3 regions of the Peptoniphilus koenoeneniae genome follow, and region 3 is predicted to be linked to each of the others. Evidence: a T-box and tRNA genes for the amino acid it is inferred to sense, from the RefSeq annotation. Region 3 holds a T-box; the other regions hold tRNA genes.

Region 1 (4,598 bases), on a different contig from region 3:
ATACTGAAAGTGGTAAAAAAACAAAAGTTACTGAAGTTAAAAATTTAAACTCTTTTAGAGGAGTAGAAAAAGCAATTGACTTTGAAGTTGAAAGACACATTGGTCTTCTTGAAAAGGGAGAAGAAGAATTAAGGACCACAAGAAGATGGGATGATGCAAACAATAAAACTGTGCTTATGAGAATAAAATATACAGTTGCAGATTATAGATTTGCACCGGAAGGAGATTTACCGCCTGTTGAAATAAGCGATGAATACATTGAAGAAATAAGAAGATCCATGCCGGAGCTTCCTAAAGAAAAAAGTCTTAGATTTGTAAAAGAATATAAACTTCCAAAATATGATGCTGAAGTTTTAACATCTACAATAGAACTTGCAGATTATTATGAAAAACTTGTAGAAAAATTTGATGACTATAATATGGCAAGTAATTGGATGATGACAGAAGTTTTAAGAAGAGTGGATTTGCAAGGTGATGAAAAATTTAAAACTCCTTTTGAAGTAGAAGATCTGAAAATTTTACTTGAACAAATAAAAGAAAACAAAATTAACAATAATGCAGGAAAAAAAGTTTTGCGAGAAATGTTTGAAACAGGTAAAAAACCCCTTGATATTATAAAGGAAAAAGGTCTTATACAAATAAGCGATACAGGGGAGATAGAAAAAATAGTTGATAAAATTATTTCAGAAAATCCTCAATCCATAGAAGATTACAAAAATGGAAAAGACAGAGCTTTAGGCTTCTTAGTAGGACAAGTTATGAAAGCTTCAAGAGGAAAAGCAAACCCTCAATTAGCAAATAAAATGATTCTTGAAAAATTAAAAAACATATAATAAAATGTGTTGCAGATTTCTGCAACATGGGAAGATGTCAGAGTGGTCTAATGTGCTTGTCTCGAAAACAAGTGGGCTTTCGGGCCTCGGGAGTTCGAATCTCCCTCTTCCCGCCAAAAAAGGAAGCATATTTTGATAGAAAAATGTGCTTCCTTTTTCCTTGCCAAAAAGCATTGATTTCAAGGGATTTCAACATTTAGCGACATAAGTTAGTCTGCCCTGGTGCGCTTTACGAGACGGGCTTTTCTTGTTTTTGCTTGGCTGCGTGAAGTTCATCGAATAAAAAGGTTTGCTTTGTGGGTAAAGGTCGACTTTATTTTATAAATATCTTTCCATACACAATACATGTAGAATCAGTTTCTCTTCTTGAGAAAATAAAATAAATATTTAAAAGCAAGCAGATCCGTGAAGGGTCTGTTTTTAATATAAGTGATAATGTTATACTATAAGTGTAATTATTGGATAGTAGCATCAAATTGCTTATAGACAAATGATACAGAACAAATTAATTTAATAGATTTCAAAGTAAGTACATGAGAGGGTTAGAATGAAGAGTGTTTTGATTATAGAAGATAATAAAGAAATTGCTTTACAAATGGAAAAGTATTTGGTTAATAATGGTTATGAAGTAGAGATTGCATCATCTTTTTACGAAGCAAGCTATAAGATGAATGTAGACATGGATGTGGCACTACTTGATATAAATCTACCAGATAAAGACGGTCAACATTTGATTAAAAAGTTAAAAGATAAGAACATAAGAGTCATTGTAACAACAGTAAAAAACGATGAAGATTTTATAATTGCATCTCTTGATAAGGGAGCAGATGATTACTTAACAAAGCCTTTTTCTCTTGCAATATTAAGGGCAAGAATTGATGCAGTTTTAAGGACAATACCTTTAACTCAAGACAAAAAAGTCACTTACAAGGATATAAAAATAGATTTAAAAGAATCAAAAGTTTATTTTAAAGGTAAGCAAATAGAGCTAACTCCACTTGAGTATGAAATCTTAGTCTTATTTATTAAAAATCCTCATCGAGTTTATACCAGAGGCCAGCTGTTAGAAATGTTTTGGGAAGACAGGGATAGGTTTGTAAATGACAATACTCTCACATCTACTATTAAGAGAATCAGAGAAAAGCTTGATAGGGAAGTTATCACTACTGTCAGAGGAATTGGATATAGGATGGATTAGATGATATATGTATTTTGGATAATAAGTCTGGGACTTCTTTATTATTTTTTAGAATCAAGAAAGAAAAATAGGATAAATGACCTCATAAAATTGATAGAAAATATGAAAAATCAGGACTACAAAATTCCTATGAAGCAAGATGATTTTTCAATTTTAGAGGATAAAATTTACAAGCTTTTTATAGAAATAGTAGAAGCCAAAGAGACGACCACTAAAAATAGCGAAAAGCAAATAGAATACCTAGAAGATATTGCCCATCAGATAAAAACTCCAATTACTTCTATGATTTTTTCTATAGAAAATTTAGAGTTGGACTATCCAGATAGTAGAGATATAGAGATTTTAAAAAGACAAACAATCAGATTAAACTCTCTATCAGATATTTTACTCAAACTATCAAGCCTTGATGCAAACAAAGATCTTATGAAAAAAGAACAAATTCGTTTAGATGAATTAGTGGATTATGCTTTAGATAGTTTAGATTTAAGAAAATCTACCAATGTAGAAATAAAGAAGAGTTTAAAGAAAAATAGTATTTGTGGAGATTTTTATTGGCTGGCAGAAGCTCTCATTAATATTATAAAGAATGCTGATAATAGACCAACTTGTGACAAAATTGTGGTTTCATCCTACAAAAATCCCCTCTATACAAGCTTAATCATTGAAGACAATGGCGGAGGAATAGAAAAAGAAAATATTAAAAAAATCTTTAAGCGCTTTTATAAAACCCCCGATTCAAATGGCTTTGGAATAGGTCTTGCCATGGCAAAGACAATTGTCGAAAAAAACAATGGAGAAATTTCTGTTTCAAATATTGATGTTGGAGCAAGATTTGAAATTAAATTTTACAATGTCACCTAAAAATCACTTTACTTTAATAAGCTTTCTTTAAGATAAAAAGGAGGCAAGTATGGAAATTTTAAAAGTAGAAAATTTAAGAAAAGAATATGGCGAGGGTAATTCTAAGGTCATTGCCTTAGACGGTGTTGACCTTACAATAGAAAGAGGAGAATTTGTAGCCATTGTTGGACCAAGTGGGTCTGGTAAATCAACACTTCTACATATCATAGGAGGAGTAGATAGTCCAAATTCTGGAAAGGTTTATATAGATGGTAACGACATCTCAAAGTATTCTTCCAAGGAATTAGCCTACTTTAGAAGAAGAAAAGTCGGACTAATTTATCAATTTTATAATTTGATTCCCAACTTAACGGTTCGTCACAATATAGAACTTCCATTAAAACTTGATAAAAGAAAAATAAATCAAGATGAATTTTCAGATATAGTAAAAAAACTTGGTATAGAAAGTAAACTTGACTCTTTTCCAAGTGAATTATCAGGAGGTCAGCAGCAGAGAGTTGCCATAGCGAGAAGTCTTATCTACAATCCATCTATCATATTGGCAGATGAACCGACTGGAAATTTGGATAGAAAAAATTCTAAGGAAATAATTGAAATTTTTAAATATTTTAACAAAACTTTAAAACAGACGATTATCCTAATCACCCATGACGAAGAAATAGCCTTACAAGCAAATCGAATTATTACAATAGTCGATGGAAAAATCCTAGGAGATGAGAAACATGAATAAGAAGAATTTTCCTATTTTCATTTCCTTATTTATTGTAAGTTTGTTTTTCACCGTAATTTTTTATTACGGATATACAAATATGAGGGCTAACTATGGTTATTACATGGCTTCAAGCTTTTATCATGGAGAGATTAAAGAAGAACTTTCAAATGAAGATGTTGAAAAGTTAAAGTCCATTGAAGATATAGACTTGGTCGGAAAAATGTCTCTTAATCCTGACAACGGAAAACTTGCTGACGATTTAGTCGTTATAAACTACCAAGACGAAGCAATCAATAAGATGAGAGAGTATTCAAGACTTACCCACGGCAGATTTGCTGAAAAGGAAGACGAAATTGTTTTATCTGAAAGCCTTGTAAAGAAAAATAAACTTAAAATCGGCGACAAGATAGAACTTGATTTGGGAAAAAGGTTTTTAGATGGCGAAGAGATAGGACCTACAAGTGCAAATACTGGCAGGGAAATATTTAAGAGCCAAGGTTTTAAAAAATTCACTTTAGTCGGTGTTTACGGAGATGTCTACAACAAGTACAGTAAACTAAGTTTTGCTCTTGGACTACAAGATAAAATGACCAGCTTCAGGACTTTTGTAAAATTTCATTCATTTGAAGAAGCTTACAAAAATAGAGATAAAATTCAAGCAGAAATCAATCAGACTTTGGGCAAAAAAGTTACTTTAGAATTTTCTGAAAGTCTTATAAACTATTACGGAGTAGAAAACGAACCCTTACAAAATATAATGAGCCAGGCTGTTCTTGTTCTATCAGTCCTTGGATGTGTAGCAATCTTTGTGTTTTTTATAAAAAACATCTTTTGGGTTTGGGGGCTTAGGAAGATTAGAGAGCTTTCCATTTACAAGTCCATAGGATCTACCAATGGACAAATTCATCTCTTACTTCTAAAGGAAGGACTTATTACAACTGCAATTCCAATAATTTTAGGACATATTGCAGGATTTTTCTTTATGTATTGTTTG
Region 2 (4,598 bases), on a different contig from region 3:
ATATTAATTCCGGTGGACAAACTCCTTATCCAGGAAATACAGACAGAGATATATCTGGATGGTTCTCCTACAAGGATATAGAAGTTAAGAAAGAAGAACAAGAAGTTCACGAAAGAGGATACCACGAAGTTTATATGTACGGTTATCCTGATGGAACATTCCGTCCAAACAATAACATTACTAGAGCTGAAGCAGCTGCTATGATTTCAAGACTTAAAGGCTACAGCTTAAACGACACAAGTGCACCTATGTTTAATGATTCAAAGACCGGTTGGTTCACATCTGCAATCAATGCAGTATTTAAAAATGGAATCATGAAAGGTTACAAGGATGGAAACTTCAGACCTAATGCTAAGATAACAAGGGCAGAGTTTGCACAAATGATCATGAATATAGATAAACCTAATTCAGCAGTTGCAACCTTTAAAGATGTTAAGGGTCATTGGGCAGAAGCTGCTATCAACCAAGCTTTTAGAAATGGCAGAATAAACGGATATCCTGATGGAACATTTAGACCAGATGCTCCTATCACAAGAGCTGAAGCAGTTAAGATTGCAAACAGTCTAATGGAAAGATCAGTTGATATTGTAGGACTTAAAGAAAAATTGGCAAATCCGACTATGATTTCTAGATTCAGTGACTTAGATAGTACTCATTGGGCTTACTATGAAATCATGGAAGCAACTAATGACCATCAATTCGAAAGAAGAGTAAATGGTTTAGTAGATGAAGATTGGCTTCAAATTTATAAAGAAAAATAAGATTTCTAATAAGTTTATAAAATAATTTTTCACCGGAGACATTGATGTCTCCGGTTTTTTATTTTTATTACTTTACTTAAAAATTTAAATAGAAGGGGTATTTTTAAAAGATGAACTTATATTAATTCTTAATGGAAATAGGAAAAAAATTCAGGGTTTTTAAAATGGGTTAATAAAAAATAAAAAGTAATAATAATCTTTCACAGCCTTAAATCTATTGTAAATGTAGATAAATTTGTAAAAGATAAGAAATGCATAAGAAATTTAAATATTAAAAAAACACAGATCTTAAAATCTGTGTTTTTATGTAGCCGTGCACCTTATATCGAATAAAATTCATACACGGTACCCATAGAGTTAGCTCCAACCAGGCACTCCCACGGCACACGAAACTTCTCACTTAGTGCTGCTTCCGTCAAGACCTGACACGGTTCATGAGCATTCGTTGCGTAGGACCCAATCTTCAACACCACTTTTATGGGGCTGACTATACAAAAATTTATCCTCCATAAGGCTTCAATCCTGCTACAGCGAATTGCAGGTTACAAGGCATCGCTAATTCCCCATTTAGCACGGCAAATTTAAAACTGGCGGAGAGAAGGGGATTTGAACCCCTGATACGATTTCTCGTATACACGCTTTCCAGGCGTGCACCTTCAGCCGCTCGGTCATCTCTCCAAACTTCAGAAAACTATTATAACATAAAAAAACTTTATTGACAAAAGCAAAAATAAAAATGCAAAACTTTATAATTTAACATTTTAGTTTTGCATTTTTTAATAAAAAATATTTTATTTAATTTTTTTAAGACCTATACGATTTCTATCTTTATCAATTTCAACAACTTCTACATCAATTATGTCTCCAACACTTACAACTTGGGAAGGATGCCTTATAAATTTTTCAGATAAGTTGGAAATATGAACAAGTCCGTCATCGTGTAAACCTATATCTACAAAACAACCGAAGTCAACTACATTTCTTACAGTACCCTTTAGTTTGTCTCCAATTTTTAAATCTTCAATACTTAAAAGACCACTTTTTAAAAATACTGGCTCAAGTTCATCTCTAGGATCACGGCCTGGTTTTTTAAGCTCCTCTAAAATGTCTCTTAGGGTGTATAAGCCCACGTTTAAACTTTGGGCAAGGTCTTGGTTGGCTTTTTCATTTCCCTTAAGTTTACGGGCAATCTCGTAGCTCTCAGGATGGACTGCGGTCATATCTAAAGGTTCATCTCCACCTAAGATTCTTAAAAAGCCTGCGGACTGTTCATAGGCTTTTGGACCGAGACCTTTTATATTTTTAAGTTCTTTTCTATTTTTAAAAGAACCAAAATCATCTCTGTAAGCAACTATATTTTTAGCTATACTTTTGCTTATGCCGGAAACATATGAAAGAAGGGAAACTGAGGCTGTATTTAAATTTACTCCTACAGTGTTTACACAATCTTCAACAACTCCTGAAAGTTTTTCGTTTAATTTTTTTTGGTTGAGGTCATGTTGATATTGACCGACTCCTATATGTTTGGGTTCAATTTTTACAAGTTCTGCAAGGGGATCTTGAAGTCTTCTTCCTATGCTTATTGCCCCTCTTACAGTTACATCAAGGTCAGGAAATTCTTCAGTCCCTTCTTTGGAAGCTGAATAAATTGAAGCACCTGCTTCATTTACAAAAGTTCTTTTTACATCTGAATTATTTTTTTTAAGTACATCTGCCACAAAACTTTCAACTTCTCTTGAAGCTGTTCCATTTCCTATGGCAATTACTTGAACTTTATATTTTTCAAGGTAGGATAATATTTTATTCTCTTCATTTTTACCTTGATGACCGGCAATATAAAAAACATCATTATCTAAAAATTTTCCATTTTTATCTAAGATTGCCATTTTCGTTCCCGTACGAATACCTGGGTCAAGAGCCATTAGGACTTTATCTTTAAGGGGTCTTATCATAAGTAGATTTTTAAGATTAAGTCCGAATAATTCTATAGATTCATTTTCGGCACTTTCTGTTAAATCGCTTCTAAGCTCTCTTTCTACAGAGGGAAGGATCAATCTTTTTAAAGCATCTTTTAGGATTTCACTTTTAAGATCAGTAAGCTTTCCGTCTAAGAAATCCATGGCTATATTATTAAAGATAAGTTCTTCAGGAAAGACTATATTTACTTTTAAGGCTTCTTCTTTTTCGCCTCTATTTAAGGCAAGGATTCTATGACTTGGGATATTTCTTATAAGTTCTGAAAAATCTTCATACATTTTGTAAATGTCGTTAGGATTTTTGCCTATTTGAGATACTATAGAAGCAAATCTTTTTGATAGAGTTTTTATAGTTTTTCTATACATGGGATTATCAGAAATGTCTTCAGCTATAATATCACAGGCGCCCCGTAAAATTTCATTAGGGTTTTCTATGGAGTTATTTTTTTCAATAAAAGCATCTATTTCTTTAAAGATTTCTTCAAGGTCAAGGCCCTTATAGATCATATCTGAAAAAATTTCATAGCCTTTTTCCTTAGCGATACTTGCACGAGTATTTTTCTTTTTCTTAAAGGGTCTATATATATCTTCAAGACTTGAAAGAACATCTGCATTTTCTATATCATTTTTTATTTCTTGTGTTAATTTTCCCTGCTCATCAATGAGTCTTAAAATTTCTTCTTTTCTGCTGTTTAAATTTCTTAAATAATTTAATCTTTCTTCAAGTTTTCTAAGCTCTTCATCATTTAATCCGCCGGTTATTTCTTTCCTATATCTTGCAATAAAGGGAACACTATTACCTTCATCCAAAAGTTTTATAGTGTCTTCTATTTTTTTCAAATCTATATTCAGTTCTTTTGATAACTGATTTGTTATTTCCATATTTCACCTCAAGTGTTATTATAGCATAAGAGCATAAATCAAATTAAGGAGAAGATATGAAAGATAAAAGAAATATACTATTTTCGGGCTTCGCATTATTTTCAATGTTTTTCGGAGCAGGCAACTTATTGTTTCCACCGGTTTTAGGCAGAAATGTGGGATACCAATTTATCCCGGCAAGTTTGGGTTTTTTAACAACAGGAGTAGGTCTTGTAATGCTTGGAGTAATTGCAACAGTAAGAGCAGGTGGAACTATTGATAACATTGCAAATAAAATAGGAGAAAAATTTTCTTCTGTTTTCGGAACAATTATTTTAATTGCCATAGGACCAGGCCTTGCCATTCCAAGAACTGCAGCAACAACGTATGAGATATTTCAAGGTTCGATTTTAGAAGACTTAAATCCCTTAATTTCATCTCTTATATTTTTTGCAATAGTCTTATTTTTTGTACTAAGACCTAAAAAAATAGTAAATAGTTTGGGCAAATTTTTAACTCCCATTCTGTTAATAGTTTTAGGACTTATAATATTTAAAGCTATTTCAAGCCCTCTTGGACCTTTAAAAAACTTTGAACTTAAATCTGTTTTTACCTCAAGTTTTATTGAAGGCTATCAAACAATGGACGCTCTTGCAGCTTTAGTTTTTACAAAAATAATCATTGACGGATATAGAAACGAAGGTATTAAAGATGAAAAAATAATTTTATCTTCCACAGTTAAATCTGCAATTATTGCAGCAATAGGTCTATCTATAATTTATAGTGGACTTTTATATATGGGAGCAACTGCATCTTCATTGAACCTTGCAGAGATGGGTAGAAGTGAATTTTTAATTTATACAACAAGAGAGCTTCTTGGATATTGGGGTAACTTAATTCTTGCTATTGCTATGAGTTTAGCTTGTCTTACAACGGCAATAGGTCTTACTGCAACAGTTGGAGAATTTTTTAATAATCTTACAAAAGGAAAGCTGCCTTA
Region 3 (4,598 bases):
GGAAGCTCTTCAAAACTTCTGTAGGAATATGCTAAAACTCTCAAAGCTTGTCTTGCAAATTCTATATTTTTATTTAAAATTTTTTCTCTTTTTTCTTCTGTTAATTCCTTAATTTCTCCATCTTCAAGGATGTGACTGCATCTTTGTAAAATTATATCCGGTGCACCCTTTGTAAAGGAGACAACTTTTTCTTTATAGTTATGAAAAGTTGTCATCATCTTTCTTTCAGAATCAAAGGGGATTTCTTCAATTCTTTGGTGATTTTTATTTAAGTGAGCTACTTTTGTTCCCTGCTTTTCAGTAAAGGTTAAAAGAGCAATTTCAGTAGGATCTCCTCCTATTTGAACTTTTTCCCCGTCAAAACCAAGTCTTGCATCATTTGTAAGACCGGCTATATCTGAAAGAATTTTTAAATCTTCTATATCTTCAATTTTTTTATCCTTTGAAGAAAGTTGTCCCAGGGGAACATAACCTGTTCCGGAAACGTCTATTTCCGCATTATCTACAAAGGCTTTTACAACTGTCATTTCGTTTTGAGTAAGGGTTCCTGTTTTATCTGAGCATATTACAGTTGTTGTGCCTAGGGTTTCTACTGCAAGAAGTTTTTTAACAATTGCATTTTTATCCGCCATCTTGCCCATGCCTAAAGACAATACTATTGTTACAATAGCAGGCAGTCCTTCAGGAACTGCTGCAACTGCAAGGGCAATTGCCGTCATAAACATTTCTAAAGTGTCATTTTTATATAATTTTCCTACAATAAAAACTATTATACAAATACCAATTACAAGAAGACCCAGGGTCTTTGAAAGGCCTGCAAGTTTTTTTTGCAGGGGAGTTTCTTCATTATCTACAAGGGCTATAGAGGTCGCTATCTTTCCTATTTCACTTTGGTGACCTGTTGCTACTATAAGGCCTTTTCCACGTCCATATGAGACCACTGTGGAGCTGTAGGCTATGTTTTTTCTATCTCCTATTCCCTCATCTTGGGTATAAACTTTTTTTGCATCTTTTTCTACGGGAACTGATTCTCCAGTTAAAGAAGATTCATCAATTTTTAAGTTTTGAGATTCTATAAGTCTTAAATCTCCAGGAACTATATCGCCCGTTTCTAAAACAACCAAGTCACCTGGAACTAAAAGACCACTTTCAATTTCCATTTCTCTTCCGTCTCTTATTATTTTTGCCTTGGGAGAACTCATTTTTTGTAATGCTGCTATAGCTTTTTCCGCTCTTCCTTCTTGATAGAGGGATAAAATTGCATTTACAACAACTATGGCTATAATTATTACCGCTTCTACCTTATCTCCTGTAAATGCTGATAATATTGAAGCTATTATAAGAATTATAATCATAGGGTCTAAAAATTGGTCCTTTAATTTTTCAATTAATGGCTTTTTTTCTTCCTGTTTTAATTCATTTCTTCCATATTTTTTCAGGGCCTTATTTGCCTTTTCACTACTTAGCCCTTTTTTAATGTCCGATGAAAATAATTCTGCTGTTTCATCAATTTTCTTTTTATACCAGTCCATCTTACCTCCTATAAAAAAAAGACTTTTGCTTAAAAAAACAAAAGTCTTGCATACCTTTTAGGTTTTATCAACCGGGTTTAACCGTAATGACGATTGATAAATTTTTGCTACTCCCTAATGTATTATTATTTTATCAAAAATTCTTTAATTTTTAAACTTAAATTTTATTTATTTTTATTAGGAACTAATTTTTCCATACCGCCCATATATGGTCTTAAAGGCTCAGGAATTTTTACGCTTCCGTCTTCTTGAAGAAGATTTTCAAGAAAAGCTATTAACATTCTTGGCGGTGCAACTACCGTATTGTTTAAGGTGTGTGCTAAATAATTTCCGTCTTTACCCTTTAATCTTATATTAAGTCTTCTTGCTTGAGCATCTCCCAAGTTTGAACAAGAACCTACTTCAAAATATTTCTTTTGACGAGGTGACCAAGCTTCTACATCAAGAGATTTAACTTTTAAATCAGCAAGGTCTCCTGAACAGCATTCAAGGGTTCTTACAGGGATTTCAAGACTTCTGAAAAATTCTACAGTGTTGTTCCAAAGTTGATCGTACCAATAGGGAGAATCTTCTGGTTTGCAAATTACAACCATTTCTTGTTTTTCAAATTGGTGAATTCTGTAAACTCCTCTTTCTTCTATTCCGTGAGCCCCAACTTCTTTTCTAAAACAAGGTGAATAAGAGGTTAAAGTAAGAGGCATATCTTCTTCTGGACTTATTGTATCTATAAATTTTCCTATCATTGAGTGCTCGCTTGTGCCTATTAGATATAAGTCTTCTCCTTCGATTTTATACATCATATTTTCCATTTCTGAAAAAGACATAACTCCCGTTACAACATCACTTCTAATCATAAAGGGTGGTACATAATAGGTAAAGCCCTTGTTAATCATAAAGTCTCTTGCATAAGATAAAATTGCAGAGTGAAGTCTTGCTATATCTCCTCTTAAATAATAAAAGCCGTTTCCTGATGTTTTTCTTGCAGCATCAAGATCTATTCCGTCAAAAGTTTCCATAATATCTATGTGGTAAGGAACTTCATAAGAGGGAACTTTAGGTTCTCCGAATCTTTGAAGCTCAACATTTTCACTGTCGTCTTTTCCTATAGGAACTGTATCGGCAATCATTTGAGGAATTACCATCATTATTTCTTTTACTTTTGCTTCCAGATTTTTTTCTTTTTCTTCAAGGGAGTTTAGTTCTTCATTTATTTTATTGACCTCATTTTTAACTTCTTCTGCCAATTCTTTTTCTTTCTTTTGCATATGCATTCCGATTTGTTTAGAAAGGGAATTTCTTTTTGCACGAAGTTCATCACCCTTAGTTTTTGAATCTCTAAAATCCTTATCAAGTTCAATAACTTTGTCTACAAGTTTGATTTTTTCATCTTGGAATTTTTTCTTAATATTTTCCTTTACTAAATCAGGATTTTCCCTTAAAAATTTAATATCAAGCATTTTTTTCTCCTCTCAAATTTTATTTATTATTGCATAAAAAAACCGCCCCTATAAAGGGACGGTTTAACCGCGTTGCCACCCAATTTGATTCTTTCGAATCCTCTTTAAATGTATGACTCCGAGACGGATTCAAGTTTTACGACACTTTCTTGCACCAAACGAAAGCTCTCTTTAGCCGATACGACTTTACTATTTCTCTTCACAGTCTTATTAAATTAGCTTAAATTATACATTTAAATATTTTTAAAGTCAAGATACAAAGAATCTATCTATTTCTTTTCTTCTGTATTTGCAGGAATGATTTTTACAAGTCCTGTCTTAAGCATTATTTTTGCACAAATTACTGACATTATAATGGAAATTACAATCCAAATACCTTCTTTTCCTACAACTTTACCACCTGTCAAATGCCAAATAATCATAATTACTGCAGGAACACATAGGGGTAAAAGTTTATTCTTAACAGTATTTTTACCTGATTTATTTCCTGAAAGCATTGTATAGAATAAGGAACCAAATAGGGCAGGTAAAATATATTTAGATGCTACTTGAACTGGTTCTGATTGTAAAAATGGTTGAAGAGGAATTAAAAGAACAACTCCTAAGGCTATTATTAACATTGTAATAAGTGATGATGAAGCTATTGCAATCAAACTTATTACATCAGATTCTTCAGTGCCTTGTTCCAAGTTCATAAGAGCTTGAGCATTTAAGGCACAGGGAATTTTTAAGTTTGTAACATTTCCGGTTATATATGCAAGATAAGTTCCAGATCCTAAAATAGGTCCATAACTTATAAATTCTGCAAGAACTGTTGGAATGAAAACTGCAAGAAGAGTACTTGCTATGGCTAAAACTTCTTTTAAATCAAATCTTAAGCTGTAAGATACTGCAATTAAATATGGAACTAAAAGCATGGCACCTATACTTAATACAGATCCTATTCTTCCTACTCTGTGAATTGTATTAAAATATTTTGTTTTTTGTAAATCTTTATTATCCATGATTTCCTCCTATAAAAGCATGCTTTCAAAAATAATTGAAAGTCCCATTCCTACAATAAGTGCAAAGGCTAAAACAAATTCTTTCATCCAAGATATCTTCATCTTTTCTGCAAGTTTTAAAAGAATAATGGAAACTAAAAAACTTGCTGCAAAAACAAGAATGGAAACTTTTCCTTTAAGTAGTTGAGATATGGAAAGTACTGTAATCATTGCAAGAGTAAAGTAACCTATTATTAAAGTACCTTCTGCTCCACTCTTAGTTTTAAATTTTGTTACTCCCTTGTGGTAAGACTTACCTAAGAATATATTTAAAACTGCTGCAAAAATTATACTTATACTCATTACCATAAAAATTGCAGGAACTAAGTTTACATCCGTTCCATTTATAAATTCCGACATGTTTTCATAACCTGCAGCACTTGTTACCATACTTGCAGCAGTAAGCTCATACATAAGAGCTCCTATAACTGATAGTCTAAACCATGCCCAGGGTGTACCTACAACTGTAGATAAACTTGCAAGTCCTATGTCTATTGATACTGATGGCACTATAGAAAAAAGTACCGATGATTTTATAACCTTATTAATATCTTTATTTGTAAATC

The links. The T-box of region 3 lies ahead of serS (serine--tRNA ligase). A T-box ahead of a tRNA ligase gene usually reads a tRNA of that ligase, here a tRNA-Ser.
Region 1: it has a tRNA-Ser gene. The T-box ahead of serS (serine--tRNA ligase) is inferred to sense a tRNA for this amino acid. The anticodon was not compared.
Region 2: it has a tRNA-Ser gene. The T-box ahead of serS (serine--tRNA ligase) is inferred to sense a tRNA for this amino acid. The anticodon was not compared.

The regions. Positions count from the first base shown of each region.
Region 1 is NZ_JAUSTN010000002.1:99,681-104,278, reverse strand. Features, by position in the region: gene gatB (Asp-tRNA(Asn)/Glu-tRNA(Gln) amidotransferase subunit GatB) at 1-833, shown strand, start outside; tRNA gene J2S72_RS02070 (tRNA-Ser) at 862-949, shown strand; gene J2S72_RS02065 (response regulator transcription factor) at 1,381-2,031, shown strand; gene J2S72_RS02060 (sensor histidine kinase) at 2,032-2,892, shown strand; gene J2S72_RS02055 (ABC transporter ATP-binding protein) at 2,942-3,622, shown strand; gene J2S72_RS02050 (ABC transporter permease) at 3,615-4,598, shown strand, end outside.
Region 2 is NZ_JAUSTN010000006.1:154,085-158,682, reverse strand. Features, by position in the region: partial or broken gene J2S72_RS06910 (S-layer homology domain-containing protein) at 1-761, shown strand, start outside; RNA gene ffs (signal recognition particle sRNA large type) at 1,073-1,337, opposite strand; tRNA gene J2S72_RS06900 (tRNA-Ser) at 1,350-1,439, opposite strand; gene J2S72_RS06895 (Tex family protein) at 1,553-3,619, opposite strand; gene brnQ (branched-chain amino acid transport system II carrier protein) at 3,676-4,598, shown strand, end outside.
Region 3 is NZ_JAUSTN010000003.1:111,577-116,174, forward strand. Features, by position in the region: gene J2S72_RS03430 (calcium-translocating P-type ATPase, PMCA-type) at 1-1,532, opposite strand, end outside; gene serS (serine--tRNA ligase) at 1,697-2,989, opposite strand; T-box leader at 3,041-3,201, opposite strand; gene J2S72_RS03440 (hypothetical protein) at 3,259-3,993, opposite strand; gene J2S72_RS03445 (DUF5058 family protein) at 4,003-4,598, opposite strand, start outside.